One region of the Roseibium sp. LAB1 genome, then DNA from elsewhere that is predicted to be linked to it. Evidence: riboswitches for the same ligand, from Rfam matches in the RefSeq annotation. Region 1 holds a riboswitch; each other region holds the start of a gene.

Region 1 (5,890 bases):
GGCACACGCCTGTTCGACAGGTCCACGTCCGGTTGCCTTCTGACGGAAGCAGGTAGCCGGTTCTTCGACAGAGCAGAACGGATCGAGGCGGAGGCGGTGGCAGCGGAAGCCGATCTGACAAACAACACGCCGGAAATAAACGGAACCGTGCGCATCGGCGCTCCCGATGGTTTCGGCGTCGCCTATCTTGCACCACGGCTTGGCAAACTGACTGAAAGGCATCCGGGTTTGACAGTGCAACTCGTTCCCGTGCCGCGGTCGTTTTCCCTGTCCCGCCGCGAAGCAGACATTGCCGTCACGATAGACAGGCCGGAAACTGGCCGGCTCGTCGCCGGCAAGCTTGTCGACTATTCCCTCGGCCTTTATGCGTCGAATACCTATCTGGAAAGCCGGGGAATGCCGGCGTCCGCGAACGATCTCGCCGCTCACGACCTGATTGGTTACGTGGAAGACCTGCTCTACTCGCCATCACTAAACTACGGAACGGAAATCCTGAAGGACTGGACCGCGCGTTTTGAGATTGCATCGGCACTCGGGCAGACCGAAGCAGTCCGGTCAGGCGCCGGCATCGGCATTCTGCACGACTTTATCGCGCGCGATGACAAAAACCTGATCGCCGTCCTTCCGGACATCAAGCTTCGCCGAGCCTACTGGATGGTCACGCATGAAAGCTCGCGCCCGCTTCGCCATGTCGCCGCGGCACAAGATTTTCTGCGCGATCAAGTCGCGCGCGACAAGGCAATGTTCGGGTAGCGGAAGCCATCAGAGACAGGTACTGCTACCGCCAGCGGGCAGTGGCCTTTATCCATTCCTGCGTGCGGGCTTCCGGATCGACATTGCGGGTGATGTCGGTGACGACGGCCGCGATATCTGCACCATTCTCGAACACACCCGGCAAGCGCTCCGGATTGAGACCGCCGATGGCCACCAGAGGCAGGCCACCGATTTGCTGCTTCCAGCGGCCAATCTTTTCGACACCTTGTGGCGCCCATTTCATCTCTTTCAGGATCGTCGGATAGACGGGACCAAGCGCGACATAGTCGGGCTCGACGGAAAGTGCTGTCTCCAGCTCTTCACCGTCATGTGTCGACACACCAAGCTTCAAATCCGCGTTGCGAATGGCCGCAACGTCGGCGTCGGCAAGGTCTTCCTGGCCAAGGTGGACAAAATCGCACCCCTGTTCGATCGCCAGTTGCCAATAGTCGTTTACGACAAGCTGGCAGCCGTATTTCTCGCAAACGATCTTTGATGCTGCGATTTCCTTGCGCAGGATGTCATCCGCCGCGTCCTTGATGCGCAACTGGACCAGTTTGACGCCGAGCGGTATCAACCGCGCGATCCAGTCTGAACTGTCAACAATGAGGTAAAAGGGATCAAGTTTCATTCGAAAACCGCCATTCCAAGAACCGGGGTAGAGGGAACCGCCATGTCGCGGGGTTCCAGGGGTTGTGCTTCATAGGCCAGCCGTCCGGCTTCAATTGCCTGGGCGAAAGCCCTTGCCATGGCGACAGGGTCTCCGGACTTTGCGACGGCCGTATTCAGCAGCACCGCATCGAACCCGAGTTCAAGAACCGTTGCGGCATGAGACGGACGGCCAAGGCCTGCATCCACCACCAGCGGAACTCCGCTGAAATGGCTGCGATAGGCTCTGAGGCCATCCGGATTGACCGGCCCCCTCGCCGAACCGATCGGGGCGCACCAGGGCATCAACACCTGGCAGCCCGCCTCAAGCAACCGTTCGCCGACGACAATATCGTCCGTCGTGTAGGGAAACACCTTGAAGCCGTCTTCAGTCAGAATACGGGCAGCTTCCACAAGGCCGAAGACATCCGGCTGAAGACTGTCGTGATGACCGATCACTTCCAGCTTGATCCAGTCTGTTGCGAAGAGATCCCGTGCCATCCTGGCCGTCGTCACGGCTTCTTTCACCGAGTGGCAACCAGCGGTGTTCGGCAACACCTTGACCTGAAGCTCTCGGATGAGGTCCCAGAACCGGCCACCGGCGCCGCTGCCAGCCGTCTCGCGCCGTAGGGACACTGTCAGAATTTGAGCGCCAGAGGCCTTCACAGCCTCGGCCAAAATCTGCGGAGACGGATATTGCGCTGTCCCGAGCAAGAACCTGGAGGCGACTGCTTCACCATAGAAATTCAGCAAGAGCGTTATCCTCCCTGCATCGGCGACAGGATCTCGATGCGGTCGCCAGCCTGCAGGACGCAATCGCCCCTCTCATCAGCGCTCACCAGATCGCCGTTGCGGGCTGTGGCAAGGAATTCATGGTCATAGGCCAGTTCCTCCAGAAGAGCTGCCAGCGTCGCACTGGCAACCTCCTGCGGTTCGCCGTTAATGGTTAGATTCAAGGCTCTTCTCCTGAAGATGTTGCATGATCCCGCTTGCTGCCTCGATGGCAAAATGCGGGGCAAGCAGAAAGCCGTGCCGGTAAAAGCCGTTCAAGGACAGCGTCTTGCCTGTCCAGGCGAGACGGGGAAGGTTGTCGGGATAGGCTGGGCGCAGGCCTGCACCGGTTTCGATGATCTTGGCTTCTGCAAAACCCGGATGCAGGCTATAGGCGGCGTTGAGAAGTTCCATGGTGGAGCGGACACTGACCGGGCCCCGGTCGCTGCTTTCGATCATCGTTGCTCCGACCATAAAAACCCCGTTGTCGCGAGGCACCACATAGACCGGGATACGGGGATGCAGAAAGCGCACGGGCCGCGAAAGTGTGACATCCGGTGCATGCAGGATCAGCATTTCACCTCGAACAGGACGAAGGTTCGGATCCGGAGAGGCCATTCCCGTACAATCGACGACAAGATCAGCTGCCGAGGTGAAATCCTGTGTCCCGAATCTGACCCGCGCGCCGCTTTCAGAGACCTTTGCCCGCAATGACTTGAGGGCCTGACGCGGATCGATATGGGCTTCTTCGGCGAAATAGAGCCCCTTCGCAAATCGACCTGCAAGATCCGGCTCAAGTGTGCCCAGCGCCTCACGGTCGAGCCAGGTAAAGCCACTGGTCCGGGAGGCAAATCGGCTCAGTTCGCCGGCATCACGCGGGGCAGCCACAACCAATGTTCCGTTACGCCGCACGTGCCCCGGCAGAACCTCACCCCACCAACTGATCGAGGACCGTCCGAACCGCAGGACATCTTCTTCGGCATTTTCCCTTTCACACCACGGGGCCAGCATGCCACCTGCGAGCCAGGACGCACTGGCTGACAGGTCCTGATGCTTTTCCAGCAGTTCGACCTGCGCACCGCGCGTGACAAGCTCATGCGCAAGCGCCAAACCAGCGACACCGGCCCCTTTGACGCCGATTTTCATTCCGCCCCCTCCCCCTGGGAGAACGTCAGTTGCTCGCTGCAGCGGGGGTTTGTGTGGACCGCCAGCATTCAACGCCTCTTCGCACGGACCGGTTCTGGTCCTGCTGTTCGGTCATTCAGTTCGGGAAGGTGGCCGTGGGTGACGCATTGCGGTAGCAACTGCACCTGGCCGAGAACACCTTCCCTTCGCCAGCATGACCTGGATCAGGTTCGTCGGGTCCCTGCACTGCGCGGTCGCGCCAGCAGTATCTCAGCCCCTTGTCGAGGCCCCCCGGGTGAGCCCCTGTTGTGCCGCTCGTCGGGTGCAACTGTCAAGAGACCGGACGGTCTTCAGCCCTGTTCCTGACAATCAGCCAGAAAGTCGTCGATCTCGGCAAGGGTCCGAAGACGATGGACTGTCAGATGGTGCGGAGGTTCGCGGTAGATGCGCTCCAGCTTGGCTCTGGCCGAGTGTCTGGTTCGCCATATGAAGCTCAGAAACTCGATGGTTTGCCAGTTGAACTGCTCGGGGCAACCTTCTGCCAGGTCCGGCCTGCTCTGTCCGTGGTATTTCACTGACCGCTTCAGCACCCGAAAAATGCGGCGCAGGACCGGAACGTCAAGCCAGATGAAGGTGTCGGCGCGTTCGACACGCTCCGCGTAAGTACTTGAATGGCCGCCTTCGAAGATCCAGGCATCCTTCAGATGGACCTCATGCGTCATCCGGTCTTTCTCTTCCCGCGTCCGTTCATTCCAACCGGAACGGTAGTGGATCTTATCCATATGATAGACCGGCAGTCCGGTTTTCTGGCCCAGGGCAACGGCAAGCGTGCTTTTGCCCGAGCCCGGGCCTCCAACAATCATCACGCGTTTCATGTCGCACCAAACAAAAACCAGGAAGGGCCGGTCGTTATACAGATTGCGCAGCGGATGAAAAACCGAAACAGACTGTTCAATGGACACCTCAGCTCCTCCAGCCCTATCTAGATTGCAAGACGGCATATTCTTTGATGGAGAGGCAGATGAGCTGGTTGAATACCCCTGATCCCGTGGCGGGAAATGCTGCAAGCTGTGACCCGATCGAGACGATCATCGTACCGCGAACTTCCGATCTCGGCGGTTTTTCCGTAAGGCGCGCCTTGCCATCCGCCAGGCGCCGGATGGTGGGTCCGTTCATTTTCTTCGACCAGATGGGTCCTGCCGAACTGCTGGTGGGTGGCGGCATTGATGTCCGCCCGCATCCTCACATCGGGTTGGCAACCGTGACCTATCTCTTCGAAGGAGAGATGTATCATCGTGACAGCCTCGGAACGGAGATTGCGATTGCCCCCGGTGCTCTGAACTGGATGAGCGCCGGCAAGGGCATCGTGCATTCCGAACGTGAGAGGCCGGAACGCCTGCAGGAAAAACGTCCCCTGTTCGGCCTGCAGAGCTGGGTGGCCTTGCCTAAACACCTGGAAGAGACCGACCCGACCTTCCAGCATCACGGCACCGAGGAACAGCCGGAGTTTTCCGACAAGGGCGCCACGGTCAAACTGATCGCCGGCGACCTCTACGGACACAAGGCCCCCGTCAAGACAGCCTCGGACATGTTCTATGCCGACATCTCGCTGGAACCGGGGGCGAAAATACCGCTGGATGCCGGATGGGAGGAACGCGGCCTTTATACGGTCGCGGGCCAGATCACCATCGCCGGCCAGACCTTCGATCCGGCCCAACTACTGGTGTTCAAACCGGGTGACCATCTGGTGATCGAAAACACCGCGCCTTTTCCAGCAAGGTTCGTTGTGCTTGGAGGTGAACCGATGGATGGCCGCCGCTATATCTGGTGGAACTTCGTGTCTTCATCAAAAGAGCGCATCGAGCAGGCCAAGGAAGACTGGCGGCTCGGCCGTTTTGACACCGTTCCCGGTGACGCGGAAGAGTTCATTCCCCTGCCTGAGCGTCCGGGGCCCTGACACTCCAGCCGCTTTCCAGAGGGGGCGCTTTTTCAAACCTGTCAGCGGGCCGGATCAGATCCGGCTCGCCAAAGTCCAGAATGATGTTGAGACGCTGGCTGGCCAGCGGATCACCCGTCAAATTGGGATCCTCCGGTGCAACCGATAGCCGTACACCTCGATGGGTTGTCTCAAGCTGCCTGAAACCGGAAACAGCCTCACGGAACACTTCCGGCACTGTCCAGCCATAGCGAACAGCCAGGGCGTCGATTACCAGCCAGACCGCATCCAGTCCGATCTGCATCTGGCGGGGATCTTCCACCACCAGCTTCAGTCGCAAATAGTCGATCCTGTTTTCCGAAGGTCCACGCAGCAGGAAGAAGAGAGTTGTCGAGCCATAGTCGACGCTCGGCGTGGTCAGGGGCACAAGATCGGAGGCACATTGCCAACGGTCCGCACTGAATGGTGCCCGGCGCCAACCGGGATTTCCCAATCCCAGTGATCTCAGCTCGTCACAGAGTTGGTCAGGCTGCCCCAAAAAGCTGCGCTTCAGCTCCGCGGACAGTTCCGGTTCCGGAGCCAGCAGCACTTCCTTGGCCGGAGCCTGCAGCGACGAAAGCGGGTCCGGCACCAATGGCGATGACTGGGCACTGTCTT
Region 2 (5,890 bases), on a different contig from region 1:
TCCCAGAACGCGGATCTTGTCGGTCACCTTTTGTTTTGCGGACAGGTTGATCATGTCCGGCGTGATGACGCCAAGGCCAATCGCCGTCGTGACACCACCGGCGAACAGATCGCCATCAAGATCGTGACCGACACCGGAGCGGTACCCGAGACCGATTTCCGTACCTTCGAACGGCCGCACCGTCAGACCCGCAGTCACACCAAAGCCGATATCGTCACCGGAAATCTGGTTCGAACGTGGAAACCCTGCTCCGGATGTGGCGTCGGCGGACTTCAGCGAGACATCCAGATATTGCGCCTGAACACCGATCGCGATCGCGAACATGTCGTTGATCTGGAGCGCGACGGTCGGATTGACGTTCAACGAGAACACGGAAGACGAACGCGAATAGAACTGAGCTGCCCAATTCTGCTCCGGTTTCGTCGACAGGCCGAAGGGCGCGTTGATACCAACACCGAAGATCAGCTTGTCGTTCAGCCGGTAGGCTGCATAGGAAGCGGGAATGAACGCGTCGGATGCGATATCACCACTGCCGATGGATGACGTGCCGAGGAACCCGCCAGACAGCGTGCCGTTGATGTCCGAGCTAGGGAAGAGCCCTGTATTGTGTGCTTCGATGGTCAGGCCCTGCTGGGCGCCGATAAGCGACGCCGGGTTCCAGTACATCGAAGAGATCGAACCACCGGACGTCCCATACCCGGCAAAAGACATACCCTGAAAGTACGAGCTCTGTTCTCTAAGCGCAAAACCGCCTGCAAAGGCCGAGTTTGCAACCACTGATAGAGCTGCAGCTGTAGTAGCAAGTAGAACTGATTTCTTGTTTGCCCACGGCATTAAGTTTCCTCCCATCCCTTAGCCACCGGATGTTTCATGACAACCTGACACAGGGTTTTAGGAGAACGCCGTCCGTTTCAACTGAATAATTACGCCAGTTCTGCCGTCATTTCTTCATGCTGCAATGCGAAATGCGCGGCATTTTTCGTAAGGAATGCTGCGTAGACGATCAAAACACTTCAAAAAGGACAGGTTCCAAGTCTCTTCGTCACCGGACCGACACACTTTCAAACATTTGCCTAAAAAATAAGCACTTAAAATGTCAGCTTCCCATAACGTAATTTAACCCTGAATCGTTGCGGCTTTGCCACAGGTTTCGCCACGGAATGTGGATCGCTTGTAGGACAAGTCCTTTGAAATTCCTTGGTAAAAACGCCAATCACCTTTCCTAACGGAATGTCGATCCGCGCACTACGGCACTTCAAGCTGGAGGCTTGCGCTGACACTTTGTCAGGAAGTTTTACTGCGCCTGATGCGTTTGTTTCACGCGTGATTCCGGAATGACAGGCTGACCGGTTGCAAGCTGCGAACCGGCAGGTTGCACCGGTTCGCGCGCAAAGATCATCTCGGGATCCATTAGCAGTCCTGTCGGCGGCCTGGAGTGGCCGGTCTAACCGTCCCGGGCTTCCAGGAAACGGCGCATGGCAACGTCGCTCCAGGGGGCCAGACGGGCTCTGGCAGCCATATGGCTTTCGTAGATCCTCTGACTGAGCGCATCCTTGCTCGCAAATTCCGCCAGCACGACTGCCGCGGTCTCCCGCAGCGCATCCAGCACATCATCGGGATAAGAGCGAACGGTGACGCCGTCTTCTTCCTGCAGGAGCTTCAGGGCGCCGGCATTTTCCCATTCGCTTTCGGCAAGCGACCGGCCGTTTTCGGCTTTGCAGGCTTCCAGAATGATCGCGCGAAGATCTTCCGGCAGGCCTTCCAGCGCCACCTTGTTGAACAGCGCTTCGCCGGTGCCATTGGGCTCATGGAAGCCGGGCGTGTAATAGGATTTGGCAGCTTTCTGGAATCCCATTGCCCGGTCCGACCATGGCCCCAGGAATTCCGTCGCATCCAGCACGCCGCTATCCAGTGCCTGGAACAATTCGCCGGGTGGCAGACTGACAGGGGTTGCCCCGAGCCGGTGCATCACTTCACCGCCCAGGCCCGGCATGCGGATCTTCAGCCCCTTGAGGTCGTCCAGCGTGTTGATCTCGCGCTTGAACCAGCCGCCCATCTGGACACCGGTGTTCCCGGCCATTACGGGTCGCAGCCCGAAGGGGGCATAAAGCTCGTCCCAAAGCGCCTGGCCGCCGCCCTGCTCTATCCAGGTGATGTGCTCATGCGGCAGAAGGCCGAAGGGTATCGCCGTGAAATAGACCGAAGCCGGGATCTTGCCCTGCCAGAAAAAAGAGGCCGTATGCGCCATCTGCGCCGTGCCTGCGGAAACCGCCTCGAACACGCCCAGAGCCGGCACCAGTTCACCAGCGGCATAAAGCCGGACGCGCAGCCGTCCACCGGACATCAGTTCGATCCGGTCTGCAATCCGCTGCGCCGTGACCCCAGGCCCCGGCAGGTTTTTCGGCCAGGAGGTGACCATCTTCCATTCCAGCGTCGCCTGCTCCTGCGCCACCGCAGGGGCAGCCAATGCGCTTGCCCCGGCAGCGGCGGATGCCCCCAGAAGCCCTCTGCGGCTGATCTGTCCGGTTTTGGTCATTGGCTGATCGGTCATCTCACTTGCTCCAGAACGCGTGGAAATGATGAACAGGCCCGTGACCACTGCCAATGTGAAGCGTATCGGCAGCAGCTATCGCGGCCTGAATGTAGGATTTGGCGGACTTCACGGCCTCTTCCATGCCTTGCCCCTTGGCAAGACCCGAGGCAATTGCCGACGACAGGGTACAGCCGGTGCCATGGGTGTTGTCTGTCTTGATCCGGTCGGACCGCAGCCAGACTGCATTGCCTTCGCGGTCCAGCAGGAGATCCGCGCTTTTCGCCCCTGCCCCGTGTCCGCCCTTGAGCAGAACCGCGTTGGCGCCAAGACCGAGCAGACGCTCTGCCTGTGCGTGCATCTGGGCTTCATCCGCCGCAACCTCGCCCTGCAGCATGCGGGCTGCTTCATGAAGGTTCGGTGTAACGATATCCGCCAGAGGCAGCAGCAGGGCGATCAACGTGTCCACCGCACTGTCCGCCAGCAAGGGGTCACCGGAAGCGGCCACCATCACAGGGTCAAGCACGACCGGGCCCGTCTCAAGTACCTTTAGTCCCTCCGCCACCACCTCGATCGTATCAACGCGTGACAGCATGCCGATCTTGGTTGCCGTAACTGCAAGATCGGAGAAGACCGCCGTCATCTGGGCCCGCACGAAGTCCGGTGGAACGTCATGAATGGCGCTGACACCAAGCGTGTTCTGCGCCGTTAGCGCCGCAATGACGCTGGCACCGAAGACGCCGTTGGCGGAAAAGGTCTTGAGATCTGCCTGAATGCCGGCTCCGCCACCGGAATCCGATCCTGCAATGGTCACCGCGATTGCGGTCATGAAAGCCTCCTGGGTGTAAATGCGGCTGAGCCTGCGTCAGCCGGTCTTGAGACGGGCTTCAATGTCGCGGTCGGTTAGGGAAAACAGCGCGTCAAGCAATTCGGGCACGAGAGTGCCCGGCCCACCTGCCCGGCCGGCTGCGATTTCGCCGGCGATGTTGAAGACGGACAGTCCGCAAGCGGCCGCCAGCGCCCGGTCCTTTTCGACACTGAGAAACGCTGCCAGAACCGCACCGCCTGCGCAGCCGGTGGCTGTCACGCGTGACATCAGCGGATCGCCGTTGCGCAGCAGAAAATCCTCACCGCGGCTTTCGACCCTGTCTTCGGGGCCGGTCACGGCAAAAACCGTTCCGGCCTCGATCAATGCATCGGCATCCGCCCGCTCCGGCAAGAGAGCGGTGAGTTCTTCCGGATTGAGCCGCACCAGATCCGGGTTCAGGGCCATAAGTTCGCGCGCATAGGCGCAGCGCACGGGAGACCGGTTGACGAAGACCGGATCGACGCAAACCGGACGTCCGGCAGTCCTGGCGGCCTCTATTGCGAGCGGAATGGCTGCACGGCGCTCCTCGTCAAGGGTGCCGAGGTTCACCAGCAGCGCATCAGCCCCGCCGGCAAAAGCCGCAACTTCCTCCCGCGCGATGGTCATGGAGGGAACGGCACCGAGCGCAAGCAGCACATTGGCGGTGAAGCTTTGCGCGACAGCGTTTGTGATGGCGTGAACGCGCGGGGTTTTCTGTCGCACCCTTTCCAGAAGGGTGAAGACCTGTTCGGCGCTCAGGGCCTGCGTGGACGCAGCGACGGAAAGGCTCATGACGGCTCTCCTGTGACGGAAAACCCGTTGCCGGTATTCCGGAAAGGACGTGTTGCGGGGTGAGGTGTGTGCATCATGATCTCAAATCCCTCCGCCGGTATCAGCCGGATCAGGTTCAAGGAGTTGGCAGGCTGCCTCTCAGCCCGGTCCTGCATGGCCGGGCACCCCCATGAGATGCTTGCACTGCTAACAAGGTGTCCGCGCGATTGCAAGACCCGGCACGTGCAGGCCGGCCACTCGGCAATTGACTGGCGCGAGGAGATGGGCGATGTCCTAGTCTGCTTTTGTGAATCTGTTGCCCGGCAAGTCTGGCTGACCGAACAGCCCGGCTGATGGTTCAGGTGACACGTTCACCCACTTCAAACACCAACTGCCCGGAGCGCCCCATGGTACCGTTTTTCGTGATGATCAAATGCCAGTTGGGCAAGACCTACCAGGTTGCCAACGCGATCGCCGATGCGGAAATCGCGTCCGAAGTCTATTCCACCTCCGGCGACTACGATCTTCTGGTGAAATTCTATGTCGAGGACGGATCGGACATCGGCCATTTCGTGAACGAAAAAGTCCATCCGATCGACGGCATTCAGGACACCAAAACCATCATTACCTTCAAGGCCTTCTAACGTCAGACCCGGACATATTTCATGCATCTCATTAAATCAGCAGCCCTTTGCCTGACACTTGCCCTTGCTCCGCTCGGCACCACCGCATCAGCGCAAGGCATGCCGCCGGAGCAGATCAAGCAGATCCTGGACCTCACCAAGGCCAACTGGGTGTCCTTTCGCGACTGGCAGGGCCAGGAACTGATCTATTTCACGCACCTGGAATCCTGGAAGTGCGGCATCGACTATGTCTTCTACGGACTGAACGACGGCCCGATCGACCAGGAATGGCAACTGGAAGCCTGCGATCCGGACAACCCCAACGTCGTACTCAAGGACAAGCCGTATCTGGAGCTTCCAGCCGCGTCGGCCCAGTCGATCAGCGTACAGCTGATCTTCAAGGACGGCACCAAGAGCGCCGTTGAACGGTTCGAGTACAAGCCGCAGTAAGGTCCGGATAGAAAACTTCACATTTCCACCGTCATTCCGGACAAGCGCAGCAACGCTTCGCGCAGATCCGGAATCCAGCGCATCTGTGTGAGTGGAGCGAACGCTTCTCTCTTCGGGTAACGCCGCGCCTATGGCGCGAAACAAGTCCGGATTCCGGATCGGCGCTCGGCTTTGCCTCACTTGTCTGGAATGACTGTGGACAGGTCGTAATCCTGGAAATTTCGACCTAAGACTTTGACGGCGACGACGCCCGGCGGGCCTTGGTCCTGTCCAGGCCGAGCTTGTGCTCGCGGTAGATGACGAAGATGCCGGCGGCAATCACGATCAGCGCGCCGAGCACCACGGCGGGCAGTGGCGTTTCGCTAAAGACAACCCAGCCGACGATGATCGCCCACAGCATGTTGACGTAATCGAACGGCGCAATGGTGGAAGCATCGGCAAACCGGTAGCTCTGGGTCAGCAGGATCTGGCCGACACCGCCGGCCAGACCGATCAGCAGAAGCAGCCCGGCGGTGGGCAGGTCCGGCACGATCCACGCTTGCCCCGGTAGCAGAAAGCCGAGCGGCAGCGTGAGCAGCGATAGCACCGAAGACATTCCGGCGAACCAGGTGACGATGGTTGACGTGCGTTCCGTCTCGCACAATTTGCGCACGGTGATCATGGCAAGCG
Region 3 (5,890 bases), on a different contig from region 1:
GGCTCGTCGTCCATCCAGGCGCGGGCAACTGGACCGGTACACTCGTCAACGCGCTCATTCATCATTGCGGCGACAGCCTGTCGGGGATCGGCGGCGTCAAGCGCCCCGGCATCGTCCACCGGATCGACAAGGACACCTCCGGATTACTGGTCGTCGCAAAGACGGACCAGGCCCATAAAGGCCTTGCGGCCCAATTTGCGGACCACGGCCGCACGGGGCCGCTGGAACGTGCCTATTCGGCTCTGGTCTGGGGCGCGCCCTCCGGCCTGAAGGGTACGATCAACGCAAATCTGGCACGCTCGCAGGCCAACCGGCAGAAGATTGCCGTCGTCAAGACCTCCGGCCGCCATGCCATCACCCACTGGCAGGTGAAGGAACGCTTCGGCAACGCCGAACAGCCGGCACTCGCTGCGCTGATGGAATGCCGCCTTGAAACAGGACGGACCCACCAGATTCGTGTGCACATGGCCCATATCGGCCACCCGCTGATCGGAGACGATGATTACGGGTCGGGGTTCAAGACCAAGTCCAACCGGCTCGACGAACCGCTCAAAAGCATCGTCAACGGCTTCCACCGGCAGGCCTTGCACGCCGGTCTGCTGGCTTTCGAACACCCTGTAAACGGTAAAACCTTGCGCTTTGAGAGCCCTTACCCGGCTGATTTCGCAAAACTTTTGTCCGGATTACAAAAATTTTAGGATACGTTTTCGTTTTCTGACCATGCAATCGGCCAATTTGGACCTATATTAACAGCTCTTGTGTGCCTGAACGGACACTATTGTGCGTCCGCCTTCCCTCAGAAATGGCTTGCTTGCGTATCACTGCGGGGCAGCGGAAGGAAGGGGTCGCAAACTTGACGAAAGGGGGTGCATGATATGGCCCAAAACGTTCCGACGCTTACAGCAGGGGAAGGCGGTCTCAGCCGGTATCTGGACGAGATTCGCAAGTTTCCGATGCTTCAGCCACAGGAAGAGTACATGCTCGCCAAGCGCTATAAAGAGCATGAGGATCCTGAAGCTGCCGAACGCCTGGTCAATTCCCATCTACGCCTCGTTGCCAAGATTGCCATGGGTTACCGCGGTTACGGCCTGCCGATCGGAGAAGTCGTCTCCGAAGGCAATGTCGGCCTGATGCAAGCGGTCAAGCGCTTTGAGCCGGACAAGGGTTTCCGACTCGCGACCTATGCCATGTGGTGGATCAAGGCAGCCATCCAGGAATACATCCTGAGGTCATGGTCCCTCGTGAAAATGGGGACCACAGCCAATCAGAAACGCCTGTTCTTCAACCTGCGTCGCCTCAAGGGCAAGATCCAGGCGCTGGACGAGGGCGATCTGAAGCCGCATCAGGTATCGGAAATTGCCACCAAGCTCGGTGTGTCCGAGGAGGAAGTGGTGTCCATGAACCGCCGTCTCGGCGGTGATGCCAGCCTGAACGCACCCGTGCGCGCGGAAGCCGATGCCGGCGAATGGCAGGACTGGCTAGTCGATGAAAGCGACAGTCAGGAAACCCTGCTCGCCAATCAGGAAGAGCTGGACATGCGTCGCAAGATGCTGAACGACGCAATGGATGTCCTCAACGAGCGCGAACGCCGCATCTTCGAAGCGCGCCGCCTCTCGGAAGACCCGATGACGCTGGAAGACCTTTCTGGCGAGTTCGGTGTCAGCCGTGAACGTGTGCGCCAGATTGAAGTCCGCGCGTTCGAGAAGGTTCAGAAAGCCGTGCGCAACAGCGCCCGCACCATGGACCAGCCTGCCGCCTGAGACACGCTGCCATAGAGAAACAAAAAAAGCGCTGAAGCCTGGCTCCAGCGCTTTTCTTTTGCCTGAGACGTCTACTCAGCGGATTTCGGCTGTGTAGCTTTCCACCGGCACGACCTTGCTGATCAGGCCGGCTTCGGCCATGAACTCGGCAAAGCGCTGGTAACGGCCTTCGTCGAGTGCGGCCGGGCGCTTTGCAAAACGCGGCAAGGTGTCGAACCAGGCGCGCCTGTTCAGCTCGTCGTTGAGGTTCGGATACGCTTCGACAAAAGCATTCCAGGCTTTTTCCGGATGGTTGCTCAGATAGATGGTTGCCGCTTCCACAGCCGCCAGAAACTTCGCGAAGCGTGGATCGTCCGTCTTGTCCTTGTTGACGACATAGATCAGCTCATCAAAGATCGGCACACCGTTTTCTTCGGGATAGAAAGCCTTGCCCGGTTTGCCTTCGATTTCGAGCTGCGTCAGCTCGAAATTGCGATAAGCGCCAATGACCGCATCCACCTGCCCGGCAAGCAGGGAACCCGACAGCGCGAAATTGACGTTGACCAGCTCGACATCGTCCATGGTCAAACCGGCCGAGCGCAGCATCTGGCCAAGCATAGCATCCTCGAAGCCCGACACGGAAAAACCGACACTCTTGCCCTTCAGATCCTTCAGCTCCTGAATGGGACCATCCTTGAGCACGATCAGCGAATTAAGCGGTGTTTCGACCAGCGTGCCGATCCATTTCAGCGGCAGCTCTTCCTCGATCTGCGCATGAAGCGTCGGCTGATAGGAGACCGCGATATCGCCCTGCCCGGCCGCCACCAGCTTCGGCGGCATCGCCGGATCCGCGGGTTCGATAATCTCCACGTCGAGACCTTCAGCTTCGAAGAAGCCCATGGTCTGCGCAGTCACCAGCGGCGCGTGATCCGGATTGATGAACCAGTCGAGCAGCAGGGTGAGTTTTTCACTGGCCTGAGCCGGGCCGGATGCCAGCAACCCGGCGGCGAGCACGAGAGACAGAATTTGTTTTTTCATGAGGTCCTCCGTTGGACGGCAGCTAGCTGAGCGGCTGCCAGGGAACTAGAAGTCGGGTGAGATGGTTCACGACAAAGCGCATGATCAGCACCATGGCCGCGAGAAGGATCAGGGCGGCGAACATCATGTCCGCCTGCATCCGGTTGCTGCTTTGAAGCATGATGAAGGCAAGGCCACCCTTCGCCCCCGCCCATTCGCCGATGATCGCCCCCATGGGGGCAAATACAGCGGCAACGCGCAGACCGGATGCAAACGCCGGCAGGCCTGACGGCAGGCGGAAGAACCAGAGTTCCTTCACGCGTGACAGACGGTAAAGCCGGGCAAGATCACACAACCCCTGGTCCAGCCGCTGCAGACCGTCGAAGAAGGTCGATGTGACCGTGAAAAAGATGACCAGGATGATGACGACGATCTTGGACGCAAGCCCGAAACCGAGCCAGAGAACCAGGATCGGCGCGATTGCGAACACAGGCAGGGCCTGCGTAACCAGAATGGGTGGCATGGCAAGCCTTGCAGCGACCGGAAACAGCCACAACAGCACGGAAAGCAGTGCCCCCGCCGCAGCCCCGAGCACAAACCCGAGCACTGTTTCAAAGGCGGTGATGCCGGCATGGTGCAGCAGGAAGCCCGCGTGTTTGACAAAGGCTGTAAAGACGCGGTCCGGTCCGGGAAGGATGTAGTGCTGGGTATCGAACACATGGACGATGGCCGCCCAGATCGCAACGGTCAGCAGCAGGCCGAACACGGACCTGGCAACGGCTTTCAGAAAAAACATCATCCGACACGCCCCGTTGCAATGCGCCAACGGAAACGCCTGGGAGCCGATATCGGCAGTCGGATTTGCAGCCACGGCTGCGGTCGCAGACAAATACGCATAGGATCTCCCGTCTTCGGACAAACCGAAAATGACAATGGAGATCCGGGAATAGGCTAAGGATTCCGTCCCTTCGCCGGCATGACCCGGATCAGGTTCTAAGGGTTCGGCATCACGCCATCTCAGCTCCGGTAACCGGAACACCCCTCGGACCAAGGCGGACCATGCCCAATGTGACAGAAAAAGGCAAGCCGCTGTGAAGCGGCTTTTTCAGATTTTCAAACGAGGCAATTGACGCTTAGCCGGCTTGCCAGGCCGTGATTGCCTTTTCGACGGCATCCGCACCGGCCGTACCCTTTTCCAGGGTCAGGATGCCGCGTTTGCCGTTTTCATAAAGCATCGGAATGTCGATCCAGCCGCGCTCACGCAGAAGGGCGAGATTGCGTTGCTGCTCGTTCGGCAGGCTGGACAGGGCAATCCAGAAAAAGCCCGGAGACACCTTCACCGACGCTCCGATCAGCGCATCGCCGCGGGCTTCTTCCGTAGGTTTCATGACCAGACCCGGAACGTTGACGACATCACCCGCAGCAAAATTTTCCGGAAACTCGTACTTGATCTCGACGAGATGGCTGGCCGGCAGAGAGTTATCGTCATTAGGCTTGATACGAATGTCGACTTTCACATCCCGTTCGGGGATTTCGACGGACGCACTCAGGACCGCAAGAGCCTTGCCGTCCAGATTGGTTTCTTCATCGACACCCCAGACGACAGCGCCTTGCGCCGCAGTACCGGCGCCGCCGGATTCTTCGCCCTCTTCATAGAGAATGGAGCGCTGCACCGAAGGATCCGCCGCCGCAGCGGACGGAGCGGGCGCAGTCTCGTCAGGAGAAATAGCCGACAGGTTGTCTTCCGGCACCGCGACCGGACTATCGGCCGCAGCCGGTGTCTGGTCGTTTTCGGCACTCGTCACGATGGACGGCTGGGACGGCGTGGGTGTCACGGCCGCTGGCGCGTCGACCTGAGGAGTTTCCGTGGCCGCAGGCGTATCGGCCTGGCCCGTGATGGTCGTGGTGGTCACGGTACGCGCGTCCGGGGCAACCACATCCGTCTCGCCGTCGTTCAACAGGCGGTCGGTGTTTTTGGAAGGCTCTTCGCCCTCCCCGACCGACGCAGACGTCGAAGGCTCAGGGGTGGTGACCGGCTCGGCTTCGGAAGCCGTTTGCGTAGAGGACGCGGCGGGCACATTGCCGCTGTCCGCAGTCTGATCGCCAGCGGGCATCAGGAAGTAGGCTGCGGCCGCCAGAAGCACCAGCAGCAGGAAGCCGGCAGCGATTGCAATCGGGACGGTGCGGTTACCGGACGACTCACCGCGCAGGGCCTCGGAAGCGCTCGGCTTGGACCGCTTGGCGCGGTCTTTCTTCGGTGCCGGTTCATCCTTGACCTTCCCGGTCTCGCCGGCTTGGTAGGGTTGGTCGACGGAAACAGTTGCGGTGGCGCTTTCAGCAGTTTCGAACAGACCGTCATCAGCCTGTTCCGGTTGCGTCGACCCACCAAACGACGGCTCCTGGCGCTGGGGCACTGCAGACGGATCGGCAGCTTCCTTTGCGTTGTGAACGGCCTGGCTGGCAGCGGTGCCAAGCGCTTCGGCCTGTGTCAGGGTTTCCTTCAGCGGCGAAGGCGCCGGGGTGTCATCAGCCGGCGCAGGTGCGGCTTCTGGCTCCTGCGGCGCGGGAGCTTCCGGCGCGACTTCTGCAGCCGGCTCGGACGGCGGCGGTGTCACAGGCGGTGCCGAAACCTCCGGCGCGGGGGCGGGAGCCTCCACCTTCGGAACTGTCGGGCTGAGACCGAGGCTTTCGCGCGCGGCTTCCGCTTCCACCTTGCGGATGGCTTCTTCAAGTCGCAGCTGCTCCGCCGTAATTTCGGACGGCGCCAGCGGCGGCTCATAGGCTTTCAGCTGATTGACGATGGCATTGCGCGCACGGCTGTAAACGCTTCTGCGTGCAGCACCATTGTTTTCAGGTAAAGACGCGATCGTTTTCTTCAGAATTGAATAGTAATCAGCCATCTTCCTGCCTACCGGCCGACTGCAAGGATCTGTTCTGCGGGCCCGAGATTTCGTTTCATTCTCAGGCTTATAGCAAGTTTTTCGAAAACCGGTGCTATTTCTTCAATATCTTTGCCGCGACAGAGACCCTCACAGTACCCTTTTCCTAACACAGATTTGTTTGCTCGGCACACACATGGAACGCCGAAAACGAGCGGTGGTTGCGTGCGGTGATTCGCAGCACGCAACCTCAGT

What was found. Region 1 has a riboswitch for thiamine pyrophosphate ahead of thiO (glycine oxidase ThiO). Riboswitches for the same ligand answer to the same signal wherever they lie in the genome.
Region 2: it holds a riboswitch for thiamine pyrophosphate, as region 1 does, so the genes downstream of both, thiM (hydroxyethylthiazole kinase) here and thiO (glycine oxidase ThiO) in region 1, are expected to answer to the same signal.
Region 3: it holds a riboswitch for thiamine pyrophosphate, as region 1 does, so the genes downstream of both, ACYQ54_RS09215 (ABC transporter permease) here and thiO (glycine oxidase ThiO) in region 1, are expected to answer to the same signal.

The regions. Positions count from the first base shown of each region.
Region 1 covers NZ_BAAGIB010000004.1:359,759-365,648, forward strand. Annotated here, with positions in the region: gene ACYQ54_RS23075 (LysR family transcriptional regulator) at 1-753, shown strand, start outside; gene ACYQ54_RS23080 (thiamine phosphate synthase) at 779-1,384, opposite strand; gene ACYQ54_RS23085 (thiazole synthase) at 1,381-2,154, opposite strand; gene thiS (sulfur carrier protein ThiS) at 2,160-2,357, opposite strand; gene thiO (glycine oxidase ThiO) at 2,341-3,318, opposite strand; TPP riboswitch at 3,481-3,601, opposite strand; gene ACYQ54_RS23100 (P-loop NTPase family protein) at 3,648-4,160, opposite strand; gene ACYQ54_RS23105 (pirin family protein) at 4,319-5,254, shown strand; gene ACYQ54_RS23110 (DUF6030 family protein) at 5,223-5,890, opposite strand, start outside.
Region 2 covers NZ_BAAGIB010000001.1:913,345-919,234, forward strand. Annotated here, with positions in the region: gene ACYQ54_RS04330 (OmpP1/FadL family transporter) at 1-849, opposite strand, end outside; gene ACYQ54_RS04335 (TRAP transporter substrate-binding protein) at 1,445-2,551, opposite strand; gene thiD (bifunctional hydroxymethylpyrimidine kinase/phosphomethylpyrimidine kinase) at 2,553-3,359, opposite strand; gene thiM (hydroxyethylthiazole kinase) at 3,396-4,169, opposite strand; TPP riboswitch at 4,238-4,348, opposite strand; gene ACYQ54_RS04350 (Lrp/AsnC ligand binding domain-containing protein) at 4,556-4,792, shown strand; gene ACYQ54_RS04355 (hypothetical protein) at 4,814-5,221, shown strand; gene ACYQ54_RS04360 (DMT family transporter) at 5,448-5,890, opposite strand, start outside.
Region 3 covers NZ_BAAGIB010000001.1:1,967,579-1,973,468, forward strand. Annotated here, with positions in the region: gene ACYQ54_RS09200 (RluA family pseudouridine synthase) at 1-698, shown strand, start outside; gene rpoH (RNA polymerase sigma factor RpoH) at 876-1,760, shown strand; gene ACYQ54_RS09210 (ABC transporter substrate-binding protein) at 1,836-2,777, opposite strand; gene ACYQ54_RS09215 (ABC transporter permease) at 2,800-3,555, opposite strand; TPP riboswitch at 3,703-3,809, opposite strand; gene ACYQ54_RS09220 (hypothetical protein) at 3,890-5,656, opposite strand.